Regions from separate parts of the Pseudomonas sp. NPDC090233 genome, predicted to be linked through region 2. Evidence: predicted binding sites of a transcription regulator. Region 2 holds the regulator's gene; the other holds the start of a gene.
The links. The regulator sigma-54, encoded in region 2, starts transcription at its own class of promoters, with help from an activator protein. The targets are predictions, from matches to a motif close to ANTGGCATNNANNTTGCTNT.
Positions count from the first base shown of each region.

Region 1: ACIQUF_RS15470 (CmpA/NrtA family ABC transporter substrate-binding protein) is a predicted target of sigma-54. The motif match lies at 3,074-3,093, and genes of this name have one in related genera.

Region 1 is NZ_JBIVYQ010000005.1:195,896-200,517, reverse strand. It holds gene ACIQUF_RS15480 (nitrate/nitrite transporter) at 1-1,080, opposite strand, end outside; gene ACIQUF_RS15475 (ANTAR domain-containing response regulator) at 1,242-1,817, opposite strand; gene ACIQUF_RS15470 (CmpA/NrtA family ABC transporter substrate-binding protein) at 1,829-3,031, opposite strand; gene ACIQUF_RS15465 (quinone-dependent dihydroorotate dehydrogenase) at 3,161-4,186, shown strand; gene rmf (ribosome modulation factor) at 4,283-4,498, opposite strand.
Region 2 is NZ_JBIVYQ010000003.1:340,466-345,087, reverse strand. It holds gene hpf (ribosome hibernation-promoting factor, HPF/YfiA family) at 1-301, opposite strand, end outside; gene ACIQUF_RS09740 (RNA polymerase factor sigma-54) at 381-1,874, opposite strand; gene lptB (LPS export ABC transporter ATP-binding protein) at 2,050-2,775, opposite strand; gene lptA (lipopolysaccharide transport periplasmic protein LptA) at 2,776-3,300, opposite strand; gene lptC (LPS export ABC transporter periplasmic protein LptC) at 3,287-3,859, opposite strand; gene ACIQUF_RS09720 (KdsC family phosphatase) at 3,868-4,392, opposite strand; gene ACIQUF_RS09715 (SIS domain-containing protein) at 4,407-4,622, opposite strand, start outside.

The DNA.
Region 1 (4,622 bases), on a different contig from region 2:
GTGCTGCTTGATGGTGCCAAGCCCCGCCGCCAGCAGGAAGCCGCCAATGCCGCCGGCCATGCCGATCAGGCCGGTCATCACGCCGATCTCCTGGCGAAAGCGTTGTGGCACCAGTTGGAATACCGCGCCGTTGCCGGCACCAAGGCCGAGCATGGCGCTGACGAACAAGGCCAGGGCCGCAGCGGCGCTGGGCAGGTTGAAGCCGACGGCGGCGATGCAAATGGCCGCCACGCTGTACATCCCCAGCAAGGTGCGAATGCCGCCGAAGCGGTCCGCCAAGGCGCCACCCAGCGGGCGCATCAGGCTGCCGGCGAAGACGCAGGCGGCGGTGTAATAACCGGCAGTGATCGGGCTCAGGCCATACTGGTCGCTGAAGTAGCCGGGCAGGGCGCTGGCCAGGCCGATGAAGCCACCGAAGGTGACGCTGTAGAAGAACATGAACCACCAACTGTCGCGGTCGCCCAGGGCTTTGAGGTAATCGGCCATGGCTTTTGGCTTGGGTCGTTGTGGTGCATTGCGCGCGAGCAAGGTAAACAGGACCAAGGTCACCACCAGTGGGATCACGGCGAAGCCGAACACGTTGTTCCAGCCGAAACCTGCGGCCAGCACTGGTGCCAGCAACGCGGCGAAAACGGTGCCGGAATTGCCCGCACCGGCGATGCCCATGGCCTTGCCCTGATGCTGTGGCGGGTACCATTGCGAGGCGAGGGGCAGCGACACGGCAAACGAGGCGCCTGCTACGCCGAGAAAGACGCCGAGCAGCAGGGCCTGTTCATAGGTGTGCACGCCCATGTACCAGGCGCTCGCCAGGGCGACGATGACAATCACCTGGCCAATCAATCCGGCGGTCTTCGGTGAGAGGCGGTCGACCAGCAGCCCCATGACGAAGCGCAGCACCGCGCCCGCCAGAATCGGCGTGGCGACCATCAGGCCGCGCTGCTGAGTGGTCAATTGCAGGTCGGTGGCGATCTGTACTGCCATCGGGCCAAGCAGGTACCAGACCATAAAGCTCAAGTCGAAATACAGGAACGCGGCGAACAGCGTGGGCACATGCCCGGATTTCCAGAAGCTGGTACTCATCGAACACCTCACTCGGCAATGCAACGGAAACAAAAAGACGTCGCTACCCTGTCCACTGGCGTGGAGGGGAGAGCGACGTCTTTGTCGGGGTTTGTGGGCAACCGCCGTTGGCTACCGGTGTGGTTTGTTCAGCAAAAGGTGGGCCAACATCGCTGGCGGCACTAACCCAGCATTTCGTGCATGGCGATGATCTGTTCGGCCACCTGGATCAGCTTCTGCTGGCGGCTCATGGCCTGCCGGCGCATCAGGGTATAGGCCTGCTCTTCGTTGCAATCTTTCATCTTCATGAGCAAGCCCTTGGCCTGCTCGATGCGTTTGCGCTCTGCCAGCTGCAGATCGCGCGCCAGCAACTGCGCTTTAAGGGCCTGGTCGCTCTCGAAGCGGGCCATGGCCACATCGAGAATCGGCTGCAGCCGGGCGGCGTGGATGCCTTCGACGATATAGGCGCTGACACCTGCCTGGATCGCCTGGCGCATCACCCCAGGGTCATGTTCGTCGGTGAACAGCACGATCGGCCTCGGCTGGTCGCGGCTGACCATCACCACTTGTTCCATGACATCGCGGTCGGGCGAGTCGGTATCGATCAACACCACATCCGGTCGCACCGTTTCGACGCAGGCGGGCAGGTCGATGGTCAGGTCTGGCGCTTCGATCACCTCGAAGCCAGCTTCTCGCAGCGCTGCCTTGAGGCGGCCAAGCTTGTTCTGGGTGTCGTCGATGAGCAGGATGCGCAGCATGGTGGTCCCCCTCACAAACCGGTACGGGCATTGGGTATTTCGCCCAAGGCATGCAGGCGAAAGCTGCGGGCGTAGCCGTGCGGGTCGCTGCCGTCCCAGCGGATGCCGTCGATCAGCAGGCTGCTGCGCATGACCGAGGCGGGGCAGGACACGCCGAGGGCGTCGGCGGCCTCGTGGTACAGCCCCAGTTGCTGCACCTGACGGGCTACGCCGAGGTAGTCGGGGTCGTCGCGCAGCAGGCCCCAGCGGCGGAACTGGGTCATGAACCACATGCCGTCGGACAGGTAAGGCAAGTTGGCCCGGCCCTGGTCGAACAGGCGCAGGGCGTGTGGGTCCTGCCAGTGGTTGCCGAGGCCGTCCTGATAGTCGCCGAGCAGGCGCGGTTCGACGGTTACGAATGGCGTATCCAGGTAGGCACTGCCGCTGAGCAGCTGCGCAGCGCTGCGGCGGTTTTCCTGGCTTTGCTCGATGAAACGGCTGGCAGCGAGGATCGACTTGATCAGTGCGCGTGCACTGTTGGGGTACTGTTCGGCGAAGGTGCGTGCGCAGGCCAGGACCTTTTCCGGGTGATCGGGCCAGATCGACTGGCTGGTCGCCAAGGTGAAGCCCTGGCCCTGGGCGACGGCAGCGGCGGCCCAGGGTTCACCGACGCAGAAGCCATCGATGCGGCCAGCCTGAACGTGCGCCGCCATCTGCGCGGGTGGCACTACCACACTGTTGACGTCGTGCAGCGGGTGGATGCCCTGGCTGGCCAGCCAGTAATACAGCCACATGGCATGGGTGCCGGTGGGGAAGGTCTGGGCGAAGGTCAGTCGCGCACCGCCCTGGTGCACCAGGCGTGCGAGTGCTTCAGGGCTGGTCACGCCCTTGCGCTGCAGGGCAGGGGACAGGTTGATGGCCTGGGCATTCTGGTTCAGCCCCATGAGCACGGCCATGTCGCTGGCCGGTACGCCGCCAATGCCCAGGTGTACGGCGTAAACCAGGCCGTACAGGCAGTGTGCGGCATCCAGTTCGCCGCTGGCCAGCTTGTCACGCAGGCTGGCCCATGAGCCTTGGCGCTTGAGGTTGAGGGTCAGGCCGTGCTGCTGGGCGAAGCCCTGGGTGGCGGCGACCACCACCGAGGCGCAATCGGTGAGGGCCATGAAGCCGATATCGAGGCTGGGTTTTTCCGGCGCGTCGCTGCCGTTTACCCAGGCCAGAGCAGATGTATTCACGTAGATCCTCGCCTGTACGGATTAGGCAGTCGTGCAGGCGATGTAGCAACGCATGTGCCAAGGCGCTGTCATGCTGGGCGCGCGCTGGCTATAATCGCAGCCTCACTTACCCCTGAGCCTTGCCCGCCCATGTATACCCTGGCCCGCCAGCTGCTGTTCAAGCTTTCTCCGGAAACTTCCCATGACCTGTCCCTGGACCTGATCGGTGCCGGTGGCCGCCTCGGGCTCAACGGCGTGCTGTGCAAGCAGCCAGCGGCGCTGCCGGTGAGCGTGATGGGCTTGAACTTCGCCAACCCGGTTGGCCTGGCGGCCGGCCTGGACAAGAATGGCGCGGCCATCGATGGCTTTGCTCAGCTGGGTTTCGGCTTCGTCGAAATCGGAACCGTGACCCCGCGCCCTCAGCCGGGCAACCCGAAGCCGCGGTTGTTCCGCCTGCCCGAGGCGACGGCGATCATCAACCGCATGGGTTTCAACAACCTGGGCGTCGATCACTTGCTGGAGCGCGTGCGGGCGTCGCGTTATGACGGCGTGCTGGGGATCAATATCGGCAAGAACTTCGACACCCCGGTCGAGCGCGCAGTCGATGATTACCTGATCTGCCTGAACAAGGTTTACACCGAGGCCAGCTACATCACCGTCAACATCAGCTCGCCCAATACTCCGGGCCTGCGCAGCCTGCAGTTTGGCGACTCGCTCAAGCAACTGCTCGATGCCCTGGCCGAACGCCGCGAACAGCTGGCCGGCGAACATGGCAAGCGCGTGCCGCTGGCAATCAAGATCGCGCCGGACATGAGCGATGAAGAAACCGCGCTGGTAGCAGCAACCCTGATGGAATCGGGCATGGATGCGGTGATTGCCACCAACACCACCATGGGCCGTGAAGGCGTCGAAAGCCTCCCGCATGGGGGTGAGGCGGGTGGCTTGTCGGGTGCACCTGTGCTGCAGAAAAGCACGCATATCGTCAAGGTGCTGTCGGGCGAGCTGGGTGGCAAAATGCCGATCATCGCGGCGGGTGGTATTACCGAAGGCCGGCATGCCGCCGAAAAGATCGCCGCCGGGGCGAGCCTGGTGCAAATCTACTCGGGCTTCATCTATAAAGGGCCAGCGCTTATTCGTGAAGCGGTGGATGCCATTGCGGCCATGCCACGGATATAAAGGCAGGCATAAAAAAGGGCCCCATCAAGGGGCCCCTGGGCCTTCGCCCGCCGCCCGGATGGGGCGTGCATGGTAAATCGAATTCAGTGTCCTCGTTCAGCCAACGGCGTGATTTTCGTTGAGTCTATGGATGCCAGCGGTGCCAGTCATTCCGTCCCAGTTATCACCGCGACCTTCGCGCCAGCCGTTGATCCAGGCTTGGCGAACAGAAGGAAGATTGAAAGGGCAAAGTTCGCGGGATTTGCCGGTGACCCCGTATTGGTAGCCACGTGAATATGCTCTTTCCAACGGATCACGCTTAAGTCTTCTCATAGGGTGTTGCCCTCACTTGTTGACTGTAATGTCCCGTCGGCCTCGCTGAGGCCGGGCAGAGTCGTTCTGCCGGTGTGCGCCCGCTGCCGGCGTGGCGGGCTGAAAGTGCCGCCTCGTTGCGAAG
Region 2 (4,622 bases):
CAGCTGCACCTTGCAGCAGGCTTTGCTGTTTTTCCTTGTGTTTTTTCAGTTGACGGTCGAGCTTGTCGGCCAGGGCATCGATCGCTGCATACATGTCTTCGTGTTCGGCGTTGGCAACCACTTCTCCACCGGGAATCTGCAAGGTCGCTTCGACCTTCTGCTGCAGCTTCTCGACTTTCATGATGACCTGCACGTTGGTGATCTTGTCGAAGTGACTCTCCACGCGGGCGAGCTTTTCAAGCACATAATCGCGCAGCGGCTGGGTGACTTCTACATGCTGTCCACTGATATTGACTTGCATACAGCTTCTCCTTTGTTGCCCGTGCATAAAGAGGCAGGTGTTGCACCTGCCCCACAAACGCTGTGGCACATCTCAGGCGCTACATCAGTCGCTTGCGCTCGCTCGACGGTGCGATGCCGAGGGACTCGCGGTACTTGGCGACGGTGCGACGGGCTACCTGGATGCCTTGTGCTTCCAGTAAACCAGCGATCTTGCTGTCACTCAATGGCTTTTTCTGATTTTCCGCCGCAACCAGTTTCTTGATGATCGCGCGGATTGCCGTGGACGAGCATTCTCCGCCTTCGGCGGTGCTGACGTGGCTCGAGAAAAAGTATTTCAATTCATAGATGCCGCGCGGCGTATGCATGAATTTCTGCGTCGTCACCCGCGAAATGGTCGACTCGTGCATGCCTACCGCCTCGGCGATGTCGTGCAGCACCAGGGGCTTCATCGCCTCGTCTCCGTGGTCGAGGAAGCCGCGCTGGTGCTCGACGATCTGGGTGGCCACCTTCATCAGCGTTTCGTTGCGGCTCTGCAGGCTCTTGATGAACCAGCGCGCCTCCTGCAACTGGTTGCGCATGAAGGTGTTATCGGCGCTGGTATCGGCGCGGCGCACGAACCCTGCGTACTGCGGGTTGACGCGCAGGCGCGGGATCGCTTCCTGGTTCAGCTCGACCAACCAGCGCTCGCTGTCCTTGCGCACGATGACGTCTGGCACCACGTATTCCGGCTCGCTGGACTCGATCTGCGAGCCGGGGCGCGGGTTGAGGCTCTGCACCAGTTCGATGACCTGACGCAGTTCGTCTTCCTTGAGCTTCATGCGGCGCATCAGCTGGCTGTAGTCGCGCCCACCCAGCAAGTCGATGAAGTCGCTGACCAGACGCTTGGCCTCGGCCATCCACGGCGTGTTGGCCGGCAGTTGGCGCAGTTGAAGCAACAGGCATTCGCCCAGGTTGCGCGCGGCAATGCCGGCAGGTTCGAACTGCTGGATGCGGTGCAGTACCGCCTCGACCTCGTCGAGCTCGATGTCCAGCTCCGGGTCGAAGCCAGCGCAGATTTCTTCGAGGGTGTCTTCCAGGTAGCCCTGGCCGTTGATGCTGTCGATCAGGGTGACGGCGATCAGGCGGTCGGTGTCGGACATCGGCGCCAGGTTCAGCTGCCACAGCAAGTGGCTTTGCAGGCTCTCGCCGGCCGATGTGCGGGTGGTGAAATCCCACTCGTCGTCATCGTTGCTCGGCAGGCTGCTGGCGCTGGTCTGGTAAATGTCTTCCCAGGCTGTATCGACCGGAAGCTCATTGGGGATTCGCTCGCTCCACTCGCCGTCTTCCAGGTTTTCGGTACTGGCGGTGCTTTCCTGGAAACTGTTGTCCTGGACTTCGGCGACCGGTTTGTTTTCGGCGTTGTCCGCCATCGGGTCGCTGTTGTCGAAGTCGTCGCCGTCTTCCTGACGTTCGAGCATCGGATTGGACTCCAGCGCTTCCTGGATTTCCTGCTGAAGGTCCAGGGTGGAGAGCTGAAGTAGGCGGATGGCCTGTTGCAACTGCGGGGTCATCGTCAGTTGCTGGCCCATTTTTAGGACGAGCGATGGTTTCATGGCTGGGGCTAAATACCTTGTTCGCCGGCGCGCATGCGCCATCCACTACACGAGGGCGCCGGAGCGCCAAATTCAAGCAAGTTTTATGCCTTAAATTGTAGCGTTTGCCTAGAGCACAGTAACAACTTAAGCCCCATCAAGGCGGCAAAGCGCGTGCTCCAGGCGCGTCCTGGGATCAGAGTCGGAACTCGTGGCCCAGGTAAACTTCCTTGACCAGCTCATTGGCCAGGATAGTCTGCGCATCGCCTTCGGCAATCAACTGGCCGTCGTTGACGATGTAGGCGGTTTCGCAGATATCCAGGGTCTCGCGGACGTTGTGGTCGGTGATCAATACACCGATGCCCTTCGCTTTGAGGTGGTGGATGATCTGCTTGATGTCGCCAACCGAAATCGGGTCGACACCGGCAAAGGGTTCATCCAGCAGGATGAACTTCGGTGCGGTCGCCAGGGCGCGCGCGATCTCGACACGGCGGCGCTCGCCACCGGACAGGCTCATGCCGAGGTTGTCGCGGATGTGGCTGATGTGGAATTCCTGCAGCAGGCTTTCCAGTTCCTTGCGGCGGCCCTCGCGGTCGAGCTCCTTGCGGGTCTCGAGGATGGCCATGATGTTGTCGGCCACCGACAGCTTGCGGAAGATCGAGGCTTCCTGCGGCAGGTAGCCAATGCCGGCGCGGGCGCGGCCGTGCATGGGCTGGTGGCTGACATCGAGGTTGTCGATGCGCACGCGGCCCTGATCGGCCTGGACCAGGCCGACGATCATGTAGAAGCAGGTGGTCTTGCCGGCGCCGTTGGGGCCGAGCAGGCCGACGATCTGGCCACTGTCGATCGACAGGCTGACGTCGCGCACGACCTGCCGACCTTTGTAGCTCTTGGCCAGGTGCTGGGCTTTGAGGGTTGCCATTTACTCGGCCTTCTTCTTCGGCTGGATCACCATGTCGATGCGCTGGCGCGGGGCGGTGACGTTGCCGCCACGACCGGCGGTCGCCACCTGGGACTTGGTGTTGTAGACGATTTTCTCGCCTTCGGTGGTGTTGCCTTCGTTCTCGACCTTGGCGCGATCGGTGAGGATCACCGTGTCTTTCTGCGCCTGGTACTGGATGGTCACGGCCCAGCCCTTCATTTTGTCGGGCTTGGCAGTGCTCTGCTGTTGCTCGAAATAGGCCAGGTTGCCCACCGAGGTGACCACGTCGATGTCGCCGTTGGCGGCGCGGGTCATGGTCACGGTGTTGCCTTTGATCATCATCGAACCTTGGGTGATGATCACGTCACCGGTATAGGTGGCCACGCCTTGCTTGTCGTCCAGGTGCGCGTTGTCGGCCTGGATGCGGATCGGCTGGTCACGGTCGGTCGGCAGGGCGAAGGCGCTCGCGCTTCCCAGTGCTGCGCTCAGGCTGAGCAAAAGGGGGAGGGTTTTAACGAGCCTCATACTGTCCTCTTACGTTAGAGAGCAGGTCCATCCTGCCTTCTTTCAAATACGCTTTCATTCCTTTGCCCGTAGTTGTGCCACCGGCGCCGTCGATTCTAACGGCTTGCTCGGTCTGCGCATATTGCTTCTGCGGGAACACAGTCATGCGTGAGCTGGTAATGATGGTTTCACGCTGCTTTTCGTCGGTACGGGCAACGCGAACCTTGTCGATCAACTCGACTTCGGTGCCATCGGGGTTGACCTCGGCGCGCACGCTCTGCACGTGCCAAGGGTATTCGGTGCCCCTGTACATGTGCAGGTCAGGCGTGGTCACCAGTGTGACCTCGGTGGCTTTGAGGTGTTCGACCTTGTCGGCGGTCATCTCGTACTGCAGCTTGCCGTCTGGCAGAAACTGCACGCTGTGGGCGTTGATGGCGTAGTAATCGATGGCGCTTTCGTCGATCTGCGCCGTCGGCTTGTCCATGAAGCTCTCGGGGCTGACATTCCAATAGCCGATGGCCACCAGCAGGGCGGCGATAACCGCGAGCAGCGCAAAATTGCGGGCTTTCTTGCTGAACATGGGTAGCCTTACAGGTAGTTGGCGTTGGCAGCGTCCAGGGTGCCCTGGGCCTGCATGATAAGTTCACAAAACTCGCGTGCGGCACCTTCGCCGCCACGTGCCTGGGTCACGCCGTGGGCGTGCTGGCGTACGAACGGCGCGGCGCTGGCCACGGCCATGCCCAGGCCGACCCGGCGAATCACCGGCAGGTCGGGCAGGTCGTCGCCAAGATAAGCGACTTGCTCATAGCTTAGGCCCAGTTCGGCGAGCAGGCCGTCGAGGACCACCAATTTGTCCTCGCGGCCCTGGAACAGGTGCGGGATACCGAGGTTTTTCGCCCGGCGCTCGACCACCGGGGTCTTGCGCCCGCTGATGATCGCCGTGGTCACGCCCGAGGCCATGAGCATCTTGATGCCCTGGCCGTCGAGGGTGTTGAAGGTCTTGAATTCGCTGCCGTCCTCGAGAAAGTACAGGCGGCCGTCGGTGAGTACGCCGTCGACGTCGAATACGGCCAGCTTGATGGCTTGGCCGCGTTGCATCAGGTCGTGGGTCATTTGCACTGTCTCCTCTACATCACGCCGGCGCGCAGCAGGTCATGCATGTTCAGGGCGCCGGTCGGGCGCTCGTCCTTGTCGACCACCACCAGCGCGCTGATCTTGTGGTCTTCCATGATCTTCAGGGCCTCGGCGGCGAGCATCTCGGCGCGGGCGGTCTTGCCGTGCACGGTCATGACCTGGTCGATCAGGGTGGTGTGCACGTCGATGCTGCGATCCAGGGCGCGGCG